4 regions of the Massilia sp. 2TAF26 genome follow, and region 4 is predicted to be linked to each of the others. Evidence: predicted binding sites of a transcription regulator. Region 4 holds the regulator's gene; each other region holds the start of a gene.
The links. Region 4 encodes sigma-54, which starts transcription at its own class of promoters, with help from an activator protein. Its sites were predicted from a motif close to TGGCANGNAANCTGCTTT; they were not measured.
Positions count from the first base shown of each region.

Region 1 (4,218 bases), on a different contig from region 4:
AGGGTATTCGCCAGCGACATCCGCACCTGGGTCTTGGGCGTGAACTTCCACACGCCGTACAGGTCCAGCGAGCGCTTCACGCCGGCATAGGCGTACTGGTTCTGCGAGATGCGCACCGGGCCGCCGTTCTGGAAGCTCAGGCTGCCGCCGAAGGTGGCCGGCAGGCCGTCGAATTTATAGTCGAAGCCGAAGGTGCCGGAGAGGGGCGTCTGCTGATCCAGGCGGTTGTTCGGACCCGGCACCATCGACAGGCTGGACCAGCTGCGCGTGACGTTGGCGCGCAGGTCCAGCGCCGGCCAGCCCGGGAACATCTGGCGCAGCGGCAGCTTGGCTTCGAGTTCGATGCCGCGGGTGTTGGCGGCGCCGTCGTTGACCGGCATCGACACCCACAGGCCGTCGATGAAGAACACGCGCGAGTGGGTGATGTCGTCGATGTGGCGCACATAGGTGCTGGCCGAGAGCAGTCCGCCGCCCGGCAGGTAGTGTTCGTAGGCCAGGTCCAGGCCCCAGGCCAGTTCCGGCTTGAGCTGCGGGTTGCCCATCGTGTCCGGCGTGGTCGGGCTGTTGTTCGAGGCGATGCCGCGGCGCGGCACCAGGCTGGCAACGTTGGGCGCCTTGTAGGTGCGCGTGATGCCGGCGCGGATCTGGTCGTTCTTCGAGCCCGAGATCTTGTACAGGGTCTGGAACAGCGGGCTGAAGACGCTCGAACGGTTGTCGATCGCGGCGTAGCTGTTGCCTTCGCTCTTGATCTGGATGCCTTCCCAGCGCAGGCCGAAGTACACCGACCATTGCTGGGTCACGTTCCACTCGTCCTGGGCGAACAAGGCCAGCCGGCGCACGGTGGCGTCGAAGCTCTCGTCGCGGTTGACGATCGGCGCGCCGACCGTGGTGGTCTCGTGTTGCAGGCGGGTTTCGTTGCGCAGGCTGTAGGCGCCGTCCCAGCCGACCGCGATCGCATGGCCCTGTCCGACCGGACGCGAATACTTGCCGGTGCTGCTCCAGCCCTTGTCGGTGAAGTCGCTGTCGATGTCGCGGTCGAGCGCCAGCACATCGTTCGGGTAGTACTGCAGCTGTCCCACGCCGCTGTCGCGGTGCGCGTAGTTGACGCCGAACTTGGCGTCGATCCTGGCACCGTCAAGCAGGCGCCTGGTCCACGACAGGTCGCTGCGCAGCATTTCCATCTTGTTCTCGGCATCGGTGGCGGTGGCCACGTAGCGCGGCGGCGCGCCCAGCGAAGTCACCACGGTCTCGGGCGCATCGCCGCGCGAACGGGCGATGTTGATGAAGTTCTGCGAGGTGATCACTTCGCCGGCGCCGAGGTTCCAGTTGATCCGCGGCGACAGGCCGATCGCCAGCAGGCGGCCGCGGTTGCCGTCCCAGGCGACGCGGTGCAGGACTTCGCGCCCCGCGGCGTCATAGCCTTCGGTGACGATGTGCGAAGGACGGTCCTGGCGGCCGTACAGCACGTTGCCGCTCATCGCATACGACATCTTGCCGCTCTTGTCCGACAGCTGGAAGGTCGAGACCGCGCCATAGGCGCCGTTCTCCGCCTGCACGCCGGTCTTGAGTTCGCGCTGCGCGGTCTGGACCTGGCGCTTGAGGACGATGTTGATGCCGCCGGCGATCGCCTGGGTGCTGTACTCGGCGGTGGCGGCGCGCATGATCTCGATGCGCTCGACCATCTCCGGCGACACCTGGTCCAGCGAGAAGCCCGGCGGCGCCGGCTCGCCGTTCAGCAGGATCTGCGTGTAGCCGTTGCCCAGGCCGCGCATGCGGACGTCGCCGCCGCGGCCCTGCACGCCGCCCACGGTAATTCCAGGCAAGCGCTTCAGCACTTCGCCGAGGGTGGTGTCGCCGTGGCGCAGGATCTCTTCCTGGTTGACGACGATCTTGGTGGCGGTATCGTCGCGGCGGGCGTCGTAGGCGGCGGCCTGGCCCTTGACCTCGACCTGCTGCACCGGGGCCGCTTTGTCCGCAGGCTTGGCCGTGGTGGCCTGGCCTGCGGCGTAGGCGCTGAACATGCCGAAGATGACGGGCGATGCGAGGAGCAGGCGGACGAGGTGTTGGGTGTTCTGGCGTGACATGGTTTTTGTTGTTAGCGATGAGCTGTTGATCGAGCCCGCATCATGCCGTCCAGTACGTACAGCCGACAGGCCGATGCGACGAAATGCCGAAAATACGGCGCGAAATGCTGCATGGCTATATGTACGGTAGCGCACTGTCGACCCGTTTTACATATTTGTGACGGGTATGCACCCTGCATTGTTAAATTCTTTTTCAAATCAAGGACGTGGATGCGCAGGCGCAATCCTTGCTTGTTAAATGGAATCATTTCTGGAGACACATATGTTCCGCAAGATTCTCTGCCTGGCCGCCACCGCCCTCGTCACCCAAGCCGCTTCGGCGAATGTCCTCTACACCTGGCAGCAGGTGGCACACACGGATGCGACGCCGGCCGGCCTGCATCTCGAACTCGAATTCACCGACACCGCCGTCGCCCAGGGCACACTCTCGCTGAACGTCGAGAACCAATGCATGGCGGAGATCTGCGAAGAACAGCAGGACAGCCTGCTGGCGCTGCACTACTGGTATGCCGGCGACGACGGCCAGCAGCACTGGAACCGCATCGACTACCGCTATCGCGATGAAACCCTGCCCGGCCTGCAGCGCTTGTCGATGACGCTGCAATTCCTTGCGGACGGCCGGATGAAAGGCAGCATCATGGCCAACGACGGCTTCTCGGATTTCACCATGCAGGGCGACGACGGCGTGTTCACCATGCTGTGGGCGCACAGCGACCAGCCGGACGGCTGCGGCGAAGCCTATCCCTCCTGCGCGGGCGAGCGCGGCGTCCTGCGCAAGGCCGCCCAGGTAGTCGTGCAGCCGCAAACCCAGGCCTTGCCGGAACCGGCCGGGCTGGCCAGCCTGGCGATCGGCGGCCTGGCCGCTTGGCTGGCGCGCCGCCGCCGCGGCACGCCCCTCAGGAATGGATGAGAAAAATTGTTACAACTTTGCGCTTGAACTAGCGTGAGGCGTCGTCATCCACCTATCAGGAGGATAGACGATGAAATGCGCACTGCTCGTAGAACATGACCCGCTGGCTTGCGGCGAGATTGCCACGCTGCTGAAATCGCTCGGCTATATCGTCGCGACCACGGACAGTCCGCGCGCGGCCCTGAACACGGCCCAGACGGTGCGCTTCGACCTGATCCTGACCTACACCACCTCCAACGCGGACGACCGCCGTTCCTTCATCGGCGAGATCACCCGGCTGGCGCCGCGCGCGCCGGTGGTCCTGCTGCTCGACGACGAAAGCCATGTGCCCCACTACCATGCAGGCCGCATCGCGGTGCTGGCCAAGCCGGTCACGCTGCGCTCGCTGCGCCGCGTGATCGAGTTCGGTATCGACGGCAACGGCGCCATGCCGTCCTATGCGATGCAGCCGGCGCCGCGCGACGAGCGGCGGCGCCAGGGGCAGCGGCGCATGCGGCCGCGCTGAAAGCGGCCGGCACTAGCGGCGCTCGACGCTCGCCACCAGCCCTCGCCTGCCGTTACGGTCGAAGGCCGCCGCCTTGATCGTGCCGCGCTCCGTGATCGGTCCCGTGACAGGCCGGCTGGCGGACGTCGGATCGCTGCCGTCAGTCGTATAACGCAGCGTGATCCCGGGCAGCGCATGATTCACCAGCACCTGCCCGCCCTCCACCATCAGGCCGGGCGGCGCGATGCGGTAGGCCACGCCGGTCTGTTCGAGGTCGAGGCGCGGCAGCACGCGCTGGCCCAGCGCATTCACGAAGCCGGACCAGGCGCGGCGATGCAGCGCGGCCGCCTTCGCCGCATCCTGCTCGCCAGCCCAGGCCGGATCGGGCGCCCAGGCCCGTTCCGCCACCGCCAGCAGGCGCGGCATGACGAGGTAGTCGATGCGGCTGGCATCGCGCACGGTCTCGGTGAACAACGTCGCCTCGAGTCCGCGCACGTGGCGCTTGCCGTAGTCGGTCAGCCCGTCCTTGCCGACGCGCGCCGACTCGGGTGCATTCCTCAGCATGTCGAAGGGGACGAAGTCGTAGACGGTGTCCAGCTCGACGTAGTCGTTCCAGTTGACGCCCGGCTCCTCCGGATTCGGGTTGGCCGCCATGTCCAGGTACATGGCGCCGACCGGCGCCAGCACGATGTCGTAGCCGCCGTTGGCGAGGCGGTTGGCGAAGTCCTCGGCACCGCGCG
Region 1 covers NZ_JBFRFV010000012.1:54,415-58,632, reverse strand. The annotation lists gene AB4Z32_RS14400 (TonB-dependent receptor plug domain-containing protein) at 1-2,084, opposite strand, end outside; gene AB4Z32_RS14395 (PEP-CTERM sorting domain-containing protein) at 2,347-2,994, shown strand; gene AB4Z32_RS14390 (hypothetical protein) at 3,065-3,499, shown strand; gene AB4Z32_RS14385 (family 20 glycosylhydrolase) at 3,512-4,218, opposite strand, start outside.
Region 1: a site for sigma-54 is predicted at 2,247-2,264, ahead of AB4Z32_RS14395 (PEP-CTERM sorting domain-containing protein). Genes of this name have one in related genera too.

Region 2 (4,218 bases), on a different contig from region 4:
AATGCCGGCGGCGCGCAGCTCGGCGTAATTCCCTTCCGGGCAGTCCTGGGTGAACTTCCAGTAGACCACGGCCATCACCAGCATCAGCACGCCCGGCACCAGCAGGGCCACGCGCCAGCCCATGGTCTCGCTCACGCCCAGCATGACCATGGCACCCATCAGCAGGGGCATGGTGGCCTGGGCCACGCCGCCGCCGCTGTTGCCCCAGCCGGCCGCCGCCGCGTTGGCGGTGCCGACCACGCGCGGGCCGAACATCACCGAGGTGTGGTACTGCGTGATCACGAAGCTGGCGCCGACCGCGCCGATCCCGAGGCGGAACAGCAGGAAGCTCTCGTAGCTCTGGGCCATGGCCACGCCCAGCACGGGAATCGCACCGATTGCCAGCAGGCCGGTATAGGTCTTGCGCGGGCCGAAGCGGTCGCACAGCGGGCCGACCAGCAGGCGCACCAGGATCGTGATGGCGACCGCGGCGATGTTGATGTCGGCGATCTGGGACACCGACAGGTGGAATTCGCCCTTGATGACCGGCATCAGCGGCGCGCAGGCGAACCAGGCGAAGAAGCAGATGAAGAAGGCCACCCAGGTCAGGTGGAAGGCACGCATCTGTGGCGTGCCGATGGAGAACAACTGTAGGTGATTCGCTTTGCCGGCCATGATCGCTCCCGATAAAAATAAAGGCGTCCGCTGCCTGGCCGAACACGTTTCATATGTGCTCGGGTGCAGCGGACGCCGTTGTCCTGTGCGCCGGTTCCTCATTGAACCGGCTGGATATGTTTCAAGGGATCGCCGTTGATCCTGGAGCGCCTAACGCTCTTGGCGAGAGTATCTGCAAGAGCCGTGCCAGACGCCCTTCCCTCTGGCACGCCGGAATAGCGTCAGCTGGATCGCTTCATTGCGGTGCACCATGCCCGAAAACAGGGCGCGGCGCACCGTTCGCGAAGGACGAGATATAAGCGGCGGGGTCGCGGCCGTTCCAGATCCGGCCGTCGACCAGCACCGAGGAACGCAGCAACGCGGCAGGTGCCGCCACGCCCGCCAGCACGGCGGCCTCGCGGTACAGGCCGACCCGGTTCACGCGCGCGGCGGTGGCATAGTAGTCGGGATCCTCGCGCAGCAGGCCCCAGCGCCGGTGCTGGGTCATGAACCACATGCCGTCGGAGAGCCAGGGGAAGTTGGCCTCGCCGCCGGCGTGGAAGCGCAGCGGATCCGGGTCCTGCCAGCGCCGCCCCAGGCCATCGTCGTAGAGTCCGTGCAGGCGCGCGGCGATGGTGGCGCGCCCGGCGTCCACATAGGCCGGGCTGGCCAGGACCTCGGCCGTGGCGTCGCGGTGCAGGGGCGAGGCGTCGATCCAGCGCGCCGCTTCCAGCAGCGCCGCCACCAGCGCGCGGCAAGCCTGCGGATGCGCGTCGGCGAAGGCGGCGGTGGCGCCCAGCGCCTTGCCGGGATGGTCCGGCCAGATGTCCTGGCTGGTGGCCGCCGTGAAGCCGCTGCCGTCCAGCACCGCCCGCGCGCCCCAGGGCTCGCCCGCGCAGAAGCCGTCGATATGTCCGGCCGCCAGGCTGGCCGCCATCTGGCCCGGCGGCACCGTCGCCATCTGCACGTCGCGCAGCGGATCGATGCCGCTCGCGGCCAGCCAGTAATACAGGAACATCGCGTGGTTCCCGGTCGGGAAGGTGTGGGCGAAGGTGAAGCGCCGGCGGCTCCTGCGGACCTGGACCGCCAGCGCGGCGCCGTCCGTCACCCCGGCCTCGCCCAGCGCGCGCGACAGGGTGATGGCCTGGCCGTTGCGCGACAAATTCATCAGCACCGCCATCGGCACCGCGCGCGTGCCGATGCCCATCTCGACGCCGTACACCAGGCCGTAGAGCACGTGGGCGACGTCGAGGCTGCCGTTCAGCAGGCGGTCGCGCATGCCGGACCAGGAGTGTTCGCGGCTGAGGGCGAGTTTGATGCCGTGTTTCTCGTCGAGGCCGAGTACCGAGGCCATGATCAGGGGGGCGCAGTCGGTGAGCGGCATGAAGCCGGCTTGGAGGGTGGTTTTCATGTTAGTTCCTTAGGACGGCGCTATAGAAGGTCTTCCACGTCAAGCACCCGCTGCGCCACCTCCGCCAACCTCAGCTTCCGGTTCATCGCCATACTGCGCAGCTTCCTGTAAGCCTCTTCTTCATTGAGCCCGCTGCGCGCCATCAGCACGCCTTTGGCGCGCTCGACCAGCTTGCGGTCGGCCAGCTGGCGGCGGGTGTCGGAGAGTTCGTCGAGCAGCTTGCGCTCGCGCCGGAAGCGGGCCAGGGCCACGTCCAGCACCGGCTTCACGCGCTCGGCCTGCAGCCCGGCCACGATATAGGCCGTCACGCCGGCGCCGATCGCGGCGTCCATGCTGGACGGATCCTGGTCGTCGGTGAACAGCACGATCGGGCGCGGCTCGTCGCGGGTGGCGATCACGATGTGCTCAAGCACGTCGCGGGCGGCGGATTCGCTGTCGATGATGATCATGTCCGGCTGGATCTGGGCGATCCGTTCGGGCAGGAAGATATCGGCCGGCAGCGAGGCGACGATGTCGTAGCCCGATTCCAGCAACCCGATGCGCAACGCCGTGTTGCGCCGCGCCTGGGCCGCCGCGGCCTGTTCGCCGGTGCCTTGTGTGGTGTTGACCACGACGATGCGCAGGGTGCGCGGAACGGGAGGTGGCGATTTCATGCCTTGGGAATATGCAAGTTCCGGGCCAGAGAGATATTTCCGAGGCGCATAACCGAAGTAAGGACGAGCCACAGTTACCCAACAAGAAATATTCACTATGATGATGGAGAACATCACAAAGTAAAAGTTCACTTATGTCTCGATGTTCCCTATACTGCACCGCAACAACACAGTATTTATTGGAGAAAACAATGAGCACCGCAACGATCACCCAGGCGCAGAGCAAAGGTCTGCGCCACCAACTCGCAGAAACCGCTCGCAACATCCGCGCCTTCGCCATCGAACTCTATGTCGCCCACGGCGGCTGGTTCGCCCACGATGCCAAGCGCGACGAGCAGGCAAGCCGCCGCGAGATGCTGTCGCTGGCAGCCGCCGCCGAATCGCATAGCCCGAGCCTGTCGGCCGAGCTGCGCCACTTCGCCTCCAAGTAATTAAGTAATTCACACAGGACACCATCATGACCCCAGTCGAATACGTCACCGTTGCCATCTCGGCCCTGGCCATCGTCACCCGCATCGTGTTCTTCATCCGCAACCCGACCGTGACCGCGCCGTCGGAACTGTGGATCGCGGATCACCCGCAAATGTGGATCGGCGACCCGTCGCGCCTGGAGAAGCTGCGCTAAGCTTTCCTGGTTGTTGCTCGCGTCTCCACACGCCCGGCATTGGCCGGGCGTTGTTTTTTGCAAATCGAATCCACGCTGCATCACTGTCGGCTGAGCTAGAATGCTTTTTTGCAATTTCTACTCAGACAACCGACGATGCGCCTTCCTGTCTCCGCTTCCGCCCTCACCATCCTTGCCGCGCTGCTGGCCTCAGTTCCCCTCACCTCGGCCATTGCAGCCGACGCCGGCACACCCGTCACCCTCGACCAGGCCATGGCCCAGCCCGACTGGATCGGCAACCCCGTGGAAAACGCATGGTGGAGCTGGGACGGTAAGCAGGTCCTGTATAAACAGAAGCGCGCCGGATCGCCGCTGCGCGACGTCTACCAGACCGGCGCCACGTCCGGCCTGAACAAGGCGCGCAGGGTCGAGGATGCGGAGTTCGCCAAACTGGACGGCTGGCTGGTCGTCTACAACCGCGACCGCACCCGCTCCGCCTTCGTGCGCAACGGCGACCTCTTCGAGCGCGACCTGAAGAGCGGCGAACTGGTACAGATCTCGCGCGCCAGCGGCGTCGCCATCGCCGCCGTGCAGTATTCCGCCGACGGCCGCAGCGTGCAGTTCCGCGTCGGTGACGACTGGGCCAGCTGGGACCGCGCCAGCCGCCTGGTGTCGCCGCTGGCGCTGCCGCGCGCGGCCAAGGACCCGGCCGTCCAGGATCCGGATGCGCTGCGCGACATGCAGCTGCGCCTGATCGCCACCCTCAAGCGCCAGAAGACTGATCGCGACGCCACCCGCGCCCGTGAGGAGGAAGAGCGCCGCGTCGATCCGACCCGCGCCCCGGCCCCGATCTACCTGGGCGACAAGCTGGCCATCGTGAACACCCACCTGTCGCCGGACGGCCGCTGGCTGCTGGT
Region 2 covers NZ_JBFRFV010000013.1:10,807-15,024, reverse strand. The annotation lists gene AB4Z32_RS14915 (MFS transporter) at 1-654, opposite strand, end outside; gene AB4Z32_RS14910 (CmpA/NrtA family ABC transporter substrate-binding protein) at 890-2,044, opposite strand; gene AB4Z32_RS14905 (ANTAR domain-containing response regulator) at 2,065-2,697, opposite strand; gene AB4Z32_RS14900 (hypothetical protein) at 2,889-3,128, shown strand; gene AB4Z32_RS14895 (hypothetical protein) at 3,155-3,322, shown strand; gene AB4Z32_RS14890 (prolyl oligopeptidase family serine peptidase) at 3,458-4,218, shown strand, end outside.
Region 2: a site for sigma-54 is predicted at 2,708-2,725, ahead of AB4Z32_RS14905 (ANTAR domain-containing response regulator). Genes of this name have one in related genera too.

Region 3 (4,218 bases), on a different contig from region 4:
ATTTTTGCCGTATCAGCAGAGCAAACTATGACACTACGAATCGTGTAATCTTTGGCGGCGCTACGTTTGCCGAGTGGTACGGAGCCGGGTTCAAGCTGAAGTTCTATGACCGGGTCGATAAGAAATTCGTTTTTTTGTATGTGAGCCCGGCAAAAATGGAGGCTTACCGTTTCCGCAAGTACTTTAAAGAGATCCTATCCGACACAACGGTTGCCTACTTCACGGTTTTTGCTCTCGGAAGGTTAGAGGCTAGTCCGAAGGGCAATTCGGTAAATCTCATAGTCGATGATTTACGTCACTTGGACATCGTTCGTGGGAAAACGAAGGAAGCTGGAGCCAACGAGGTGTCAACTTAGACAGCAATCGACGCTTTGGATGGATGAAAGCGTCGAACGCCTCTGGCACCAAATCACGCCCCCTGCAAGCGTAAAGTTATTGATGCACGGAAAAAGGCTTCATCCGTCGATTCCAATAATGATGTTCAGGAGGACTTAGTTTCCCATTATTCGTTTCTAGCCCGTCGGCTTACTCGGCCGATATCTATTTGACGGCCAGATCCGTGGCATCGCGTATAGTCTTGCGATGCCTAAACTACTTCTGACCTTCGCCATCCTGGCGCTGCTGTTCTGCCTGCTGTGCGGGCCGGTGCTCTATGTGGCGCTCCGGTTCAGGCGGCGGGGGGATGTGGCGGCATTGCGGCCGCTGCGCGTCGTCTGGCTGGCGCAGCTGGCGCTGGCCGCCATCCTGATCTTCGTGGCCGACGATGCCCGGCTGGGCAATCCGGTCGGCGTCATGCTGGGCATCGTCATCGGCGTGAGTTTGGGCGGTGCCGTCCTGTTCGGGCTGTGGCGGCTCACGCGCCGCCTCGTGCTGCGTTAAACCTCAGACCTTCTGTTCCGACGTCACCGACGCCAGCTTCGCTTCCAGTTCCGCCACGCGCAGTTCCAGGGCGTCGAGCTTGGCGCGGGTCTTGGCCAGCACCTGGGCCTGGATGTCGAATTCTTCGCGCGTCACCAGGTCCAGCTTCGAAAAGCCCTGGGTCATCATGGCCTTGACGTTGCGTTCGATGTCCTTGGCCGGCGAATTCTCGATCGCCTGGTTGATCTTGCCCTGCAGATCATTAAAGAAGTTATTCATGTCCATTTCTGTCCTTGGTGAAGCCGAGTGGTGCGCACTCATTTTGTGCGCGCCTCGCTGATTTAGTGCGTGCACCTGCGTGGCGCACGCCCTTGCGGCGTCATTTATGTTTTTGGCATATCAAAAATGGGGGCAGAGGCCTGCGAATACAAGGTCTGCCGCTCCATTCCGGGGTGGCACGCATCCTGCTAAAGCAAACATACAACATAGAAAAACAGGAAAGCGAAGTACGGATTGTAAACCCATCAGGTCCAAAGTTCATTTACCAGGGAGTGTCGTATGAAGCGTCGAAGCAGCAAGTGGCAGCACATCGCGATGGTCGCGGCGGGTTTGTGGAGCCTGGGCACCGGGCTGGCCGGGGCACAGGAGCAGGAGCAGAAGCCCGAGCACGAGGTCAGCTTCAACGCGGCGGTGACGAGCGATTACCGTTACCGCGGCCTGTCCCAGAGCCGCCTGGATCCGGCGGTGCAGGGCGGCGCCGACTATGTCCATAACCCGACCGGCCTCTACGTCGGCACCTGGCTCTCGTCCATCAAATGGACCAAGGACCTGGGCGGCAGCGGCAACGTCGAGTGGGATATCTATGGCGGCAAGCGCGGCAATCTCAGCGCCGACATCACCTACGACGTCGGCGGCCTGTACTACTTCTATCCGAATAACGGCCTGCATCCGAATGCCAACACCTTCGAGCTCTACGGCCAGCTGGGCTACGGGCCGGCCTACGTCAAGTACTCGCATTCGCTGACCAACCTGTTCGGCACCGCCGACAGCCGCGGCAGCGGCTACCTCGACATCGGCGCGAACGTCGACGTCGGTGGCGGCTTCGTGCTGAACCTGCACGCGGGCCACCAGGAAGTCCGCCACAACGGCGCGGTGTCCTATACCGACTACAAGGTCGGCGTGACCAAGGACCTCGGGGTCTGCTCGGTGGCGCTGGCTTACGTCAAGGCCAATACCAGCGGCTACCTGAGCCCGTCCGGAGAAAACCTCGGGAAGTCCGCGGCCCTGCTGTCTGTTTCAAAAACTTTCTGAAGAGGCAATCGCATGAAAATGATCACCGCCATCATCAAACCCTTCAAGCTCGATGAGGTCCGCGAGGCCCTTTCCGAGATCAATGTCCAGGGTATTACGGTGACCGAAGTGAAAGGCTTCGGCCGCCAGAAGGGCCATACCGAACTCTACCGCGGCGCCGAGTACGTGGTCGACTTCCTGCCGAAGACCAAGATCGAGGCGGCGGTCGACGACGCCATCGTCGACCAGGTGATCGACACCATCCAAAGCGCGGCACGCACCGGCAAGATCGGTGACGGCAAAATTTTCGTCTCCGATCTGGAGCAGGTAATCCGTATCCGTACCGGCGAGACCGGCAACGATGCGCTGTAAGGGGAATCCGATGATCCGCACACTCACCAAACTGATCGCAGGCTTCAGTGTCGCCATGGCGCTCTGCGCTGCACTGCCGGTCCTGGCCCAGGATGCCGCTGCACCAGCCGCGTCGGCGCCGGCCGCCACCGCAGCCGCCAATGCCGGCGCAGCCGCTCCTGCTGCCCCGGCCGCTCCCGCCGCGGCAGCAGCGACGGCCGCGCCGGCAAGCCCGGCCGCTCCCGCCGCCGCACCCACGCCGCAGAAGGGCGACACCGCCTGGATGTTCGTCGCCACCCTGCTGGTGATCATGATGACGATTCCGGGCCTGGCCCTGTTCTACGGCGGCCTGGTGCGCTCGAAGAACATGCTGTCCGTGCTGATGCAGGTCTTCATGATCTTTTCCGTCATCATCGTGCTGTGGTGCCTGTACGGCTACTCGCTGGCCTTCACCGAGAACAATGCCTTCATCGGCGGCCTCGACCGCGTATTCCTGAAAGGCATCTGGGATCCGGCCAAGGCGAGCTTCTCGACCGCCGCCACCTTCAGCAAGGGCGTGGTGATCCCCGAGTTCATCTACGTCGCCTTCCAGGGCACCTTTGCCGCCATCACCTGCGGCCTGATCGTCGGCGCCTTCGCCGAGCGCGCGCGCTTCGCGGCCGTGCTGGCCTTCGTGGCGCTGTGGTTCACCTTCGGCTACCTGCCGGTGGCCCACATGGTCTGGTTCTGGACCGGTCCGGACGCCATCACCAGCGCTTCGCTGGCGGCTGAAACCGCGAAGGGCGGCTGGCTGTGGCAGAAGGGCGCCCTCGACTTCGCGGGCGGCACCGTGGTGCACATCAATGCCGCCGTCGCCGGCCTGGTCGGCGCCATCATGATCGGCAAGCGCATCGGCTACGGCCGCGAGCACATGGCGCCGCACTCGCTGACCATGACCATGGTCGGCGCGTCCCTGCTGTGGGTGGGCTGGTTTGGCTTCAACGCCGGCTCGGCGCTGGAAGCGGGCGACGTCGCCGCGCTGGCCTTCATCAACACCCTGCTGGCGACCGCCGCGGCCACCGTCTCCTGGGTGCTCGGCGAATGGTTCACCAAGGGCAAGCCGTCGATGCTGGGCGGCGCCTCGGGCGCGGTGGCCGGCCTGGTCGCCATCACTCCGGCCTGCGGCTTCGTCGGCCCGATGGGCGCGCTGGTCATCGGCCTGGTGGCGGGCGTGGTCTGCCTGTGGGGCGTGAACGGCCTGAAGCGCATGATCGGCGCCGACGACTCGCTCGACGTGTTCGGCGTGCACGGCGTGGGCGGCATCCTGGGCGCGCTGCTGACCGGCGTGTTCGCCGCGCCGCAGCTGGGCGGGCAGGGCATCTTCGACTACACCACCAACAAGATGTCGGCCGACCCGTACTCGATCGCCGGCCAGGTGCTGGTGCAGCTCGAGGCGGTCGGCACCACCATCCTGTGGTCGGCGGTGGTCTCCCTGATCGCCTACAAGCTGGTCGACATCGTGATCGGCCTGCGGGTGCCGGAAGAGCAGGAACGCGAGGGCCTGGATATTACCAGCCACGGCGAATCGGCTTATCATTCCTGATCAGGCCCCGTGTCGCTAAAAGCGCCCTGCGGGGCGCTTTTTTATTTCCGATGGGATAATTGGTCTTTAAAAAGGGGGCGCGAGCCCCCATGTCGCATTTCCCACATCGCTAAGAAGCCCCAAGGACGTCACCATGG
Region 3 covers NZ_JBFRFV010000043.1:23,153-27,370, reverse strand. The annotation lists gene AB4Z32_RS25935 (hypothetical protein) at 1-356, shown strand, start outside; gene AB4Z32_RS25930 (hypothetical protein) at 583-879, shown strand; gene AB4Z32_RS25925 (accessory factor UbiK family protein) at 883-1,143, opposite strand; gene AB4Z32_RS25920 (TorF family putative porin) at 1,417-2,169, shown strand; gene AB4Z32_RS25915 (P-II family nitrogen regulator) at 2,182-2,520, shown strand; gene AB4Z32_RS25910 (ammonium transporter) at 2,531-4,081, shown strand; gene gshA (glutamate--cysteine ligase) at 4,215-4,218, shown strand, end outside.
Region 3: a site for sigma-54 is predicted at 1,312-1,329, ahead of AB4Z32_RS25920 (TorF family putative porin). Genes of this name have one in related genera too.

Region 4 (4,218 bases):
AGGCCGGTCTCGGGCCCGCCCTGGGCGATACCCATGCCGCCGCCCATGACCACGCCGTCCATCAACGAGATATAGGGTTTCGGATAGAAGTGGATCAGGTGGTTCAGCGCGTATTCTTCGGTAAAGAAGTCTTCCAGCAGCGCACTGCCTCCAGTGGGCGTGGCGCGCCCGGCCTGGTGGAAGAAGCGGATGTCGCCGCCTGCGCACAGGGCTTTCTCGCTGCTGCTCTTGATAACGACGGCGTCGACGTTCGAATCGTCGCGCCAGGCCAGCAGGGTCTCCGTCAGTGCGCGCACCATCTCCAGCGACAGCGAGTTCAGGGCCTTGGGACGGTCGAGGGTAATGATGCCGGTGCCGCTGGCAACGCGGGTCTGCACGTATTCGCTCATGTTCTTTTATTTATTGAAATGGAAAACGGCATTGTAGCGCGGCCCGGAAAACGAAAAGGGCGCCAGATGCGCCCTTCCTTGCTTGTGCTGCGCCAGCGGAAGGATCACGCTGTAGCGGCAGCTTCTCCTCCATCGTTGGGTATGCGCTTGAGCGGTGTACTACTGTGATCCTGCAGCATCTGCTTGTACTTCTGCACCTGCCGGTCGAGCCGGTCCATCAGCATGTCGATCGCGGCGTACAAGTCGTGCGCGGCGCTGGCGACGTGAACGATCTTGCCGGCGAGGCGCAAGTTGATCTCGGCCTTCTGGCGCTTTTCTTTCTCGGTGAGATTGTCAATGCAGAGGATGACGTGGGAGTCGATCACTTGATCGAAATGGCGGGTGATGCGTTCGAGCTTGTTCTGTACGTATTCACGGATTGCCGGGGTTACATCGAGATGATGTCCGCTGATAGTGAGATTCATACACACTCCTTTGATGATGCGCTGCCTGTCGTACGCGCATACCACGCACCAGGGCAGCGTTGTTGCAAGAAGCTTGCTGCAAGAGCTTGCTGAAAGAGCTTGCTACAGAGATTTACGGAGGCTGACGGGAGGGATCTTCAGCGCCTCGCGGTATTTCGCTACCGTGCGGCGTGCGATAACCATTCCCTGTTCCCCTAGCATCTCCGCGATCTTGCTGTCGGATAAAGGGTTTTTGGGGTCTTCTGCTCCTGTGAGTTGTACGATGAGAGCCCGGATCGCGGTCGAGGAGGCTTCTCCTCCTGCCTCGGTCGCGACGTGACTCCCGAAAAAGTACTTCAACTCGAACATGCCGTGCGGCGTCAGCATGTATTTCTGAGTTGTGACACGAGAAATTGTGCTCTCGTGTAGACCTAGTGTATCAGCTATCTCACGTAAAACAAGGGGCCGCATGGCAACGGCGCCATGGGAGAAAAAGTTCCGCTGGCGCTCCACGATTGCTTGAGCTACCCGAAGGATAGTATCGAAGCGCTGGCGCATGTTTTTGATGAGCCATTTTGCTTCCTGCAACTGCGCCGCCAGCTGGGATTCCGATTTTCCCTGCTTCATCAAGGTGGCATACAGGCTGTTCACGCGCAGGCGCGGCATCACCTCGGGATTCAGCTGCACGCTCCAGCCGTCCTTCGCGCGGCGCACGATCACGTCCGGCACCACGAAGTCGGAAACGTCGGAAGCGAAGGCCGCGCCCGGATGCGGATTGCAATGGCGGATCACGGCCTGGGCTTCGCGCAGGTCTTCGTCGTCGCAGTCGAGGGCTTTCTTGAGCTTGTTGAATTCGCGCTGCGCGAACCAGGTCAGGTAGCGTTCGACGATGGTCAGCGCCATGCGCCGCGTGACCAGCGGCACGCCCGGCATGCGGCGGATCTGCAGCGCCAGGCATTCGGCGGCGCTGCGCGCGCCCACGCCGGGCGGGTCCATGCTTTGCACCAGCGCCAGCGCGGTGCGCAACTCCTCGAATTCCACTTCGAGTTCGGCCGGGAGGCGCGCATGCAGCTCGTCCAGGGTTTCTTCGAGGTAGCCGTTGTCGTCGAGGGTGTCGACGACGATCTCGACCAGCGCGCAATCGCGCGGCGACATGCAGGTCAGGCGTACCTGCTCCATCAAGTGTTCGCGCAGCGAGACCGGGCTGGCTTCCAGCTGCGGGCGGCCGTCCTCTTCCTCGCCGCCGCTGCCGCTGCCGGAACGGCCAGAATCGCCCCAGTCCATGTCGTGCTCGGCGCCGCCGGCATCGCCGTTGTCGCTGTCGCCGCCTTCGGCTTCGGCGCCACCGCCGCCATTGCCCTCCTCGCCCTGGCTGGACGAGGGCGGCGAGTCGGGCGTGGTGGAGGTCGACGCGCCGTTGTTGATCGCGCCGTCGGCCAGCAGGCGCACCGAGTGGTCGAGCGGATCGTCGAGGCGTTCGAGCAGCGGGTTGTCGCTGAGGACCTGTTCAATCTCCTGGTGCAGCTCGAGAGTGGACAGCTGCAGCAGCCGGATCGACTGCTGGAGTTGCGGTGTCAGCGCAAGGTGCTGTGAGGTCTTGAGTTGCAGCGTCTGTTTCATGACTACATCCGGAAATGTTCACCCAGGTAGACGCGGCGAACCGATTCATTGGCGATGATGTCGTCCGGGCGTCCCGACGCCAGCACCGCGCCCTGGTTGATGATGTAGGCACGGTCGCAGATGCCGAGCGTCTCGCGCACGTTGTGGTCGGTTATCAGGACGCCGATGCCGCGCTCCTTCAGGAAGCGCACGATGCGCTGGATCTCGATCACCGCGATCGGATCGACGCCGGCAAACGGCTCGTCCAGCAGCACGAAGCGCGGGTTGGTGGCGAGGGCGCGCGCAATCTCCACGCGGCGCCGTTCGCCGCCCGACAGCGACAGCGCCGGGTTCTCGCGCAGCTTCTCGATCTGCAGCTCGGCCAGCAGCTCGTTGAGGCGCTCCTCGATGCGGTTCTTGCCCAGCGGCTTGCCGTCCTCGCGCTGCAGTTCCAGCACGGCGCGGATGTTCTCCTCCACCGTCAGCTTGCGGAACACCGAGGCTTCCTGCGGCAGGTAGGACAGGCCCAGCATGGCGCGCCGGTGGATCGGCAGGCTGGTGATGTCGGTGCCGTTGATGACGATGGCGCCGGCGTCGGCCGGCACCAGGCCCACGATCATGTAGAACGAGGTCGTCTTGCCGGCGCCGTTCGGGCCGAGCAGGCCCACCACCTCGCCGCAGGCGACCTGCAGCGAAACGTCGCGCACCACCAGGCGCTTGCCGTAGCTTTTCTGCAGCCCCTTGGCCACCAGGGTGCTGCCGCCGCTCGCGATGGCGGCGGCGTCTGCGTGTACATCCATCATTGCTTTCCTGCTTCCGGTTGCCCGGCCGACGCAGTGCGGCGCGGATAAAAAGTAAAACTGGCGCGGGCCTTGCCGGGCCTGTCGACGCCGCTCGGGTCGTTCAGGTTCAGCAGGACTTCCTTGCGCGCATCGTAGGCGATGAATTCGCCGCCCATTTCACGCATCACGTTGCTGCCTTCCAGCTGCCTGATGGCGGCGTTCGAACTGAACTTGACGACCTCGGTGCGCTCGTCGTACTCGATGCGCTCGGCCTGGCCTTCGTCCCACTGCTCGGGGCCGCTGTCGCGCTTCTGGCGGAACGACGCCGGCTTGCCGGGCGCCGCGACCAGGACGATGGTCTTGTAACCGTCCGGCGCTTCCTTGATCTCGGCACGCTCGGCCTTCAGCAGCATGGTGCCGCGGGTGGCGGTCACGCCGCCGGTCAGGACCACGGTTTGCGTGACCTGGTCCAGGGTCCCGTTGCCCCCGACCACCTTCAGCGGCTTGAGCGCATCCGCCCGCTCCGCCTGCGCCAGCGGCGCCAGCAACAGCGCGGCAGCGGCAAGGACGGCCTTCATTTACTGCTTCCCTGCCGGCGCCGCCGGCGTGGTCGCGGGAGCCGCCGCCGGCGCGGTACGGCGCGGCGCGATGATGATGGTGCCGCGTCCGCCGCCCGGCTTGCTTTCGCCGCTGGTGTCGTTGAACACGTTGGCCTGCTCGGTGCGGTTGTCGTAGGAGATGAACGGGCCGTTCACCTCGCTGGTCATGCGCTTGCCCTCGAGCTGCTTGACGACCGCGTTCGAGAACAGCTTGACCAGCTCGGTGCGCTCGTCGTATTCGATGCGCTGGGCCTGGCCTTCGACCCACAGGTCGGGGCCGCCGTCACGCTTCTGGCGGAAGGTCGCGGGCTGGCCCGGCGCGGCGGTCAGGGTCACCGCCATATAGCCTTCCGGCGATTCCGTGAGCACGGCCTTGTCGGCCTTGATCGTCAGGGTGCCGCGGGTC
Region 4 covers NZ_JBFRFV010000004.1:90,224-94,441, reverse strand. The annotation lists gene AB4Z32_RS05605 (enoyl-CoA hydratase/isomerase family protein) at 1-389, opposite strand, end outside; gene hpf (ribosome hibernation-promoting factor, HPF/YfiA family) at 494-853, opposite strand; gene AB4Z32_RS05595 (RNA polymerase factor sigma-54) at 956-2,452, opposite strand; gene lptB (LPS export ABC transporter ATP-binding protein) at 2,455-3,231, opposite strand; gene lptA (lipopolysaccharide transport periplasmic protein LptA) at 3,231-3,791, opposite strand; gene lptA (lipopolysaccharide transport periplasmic protein LptA) at 3,792-4,218, opposite strand, start outside.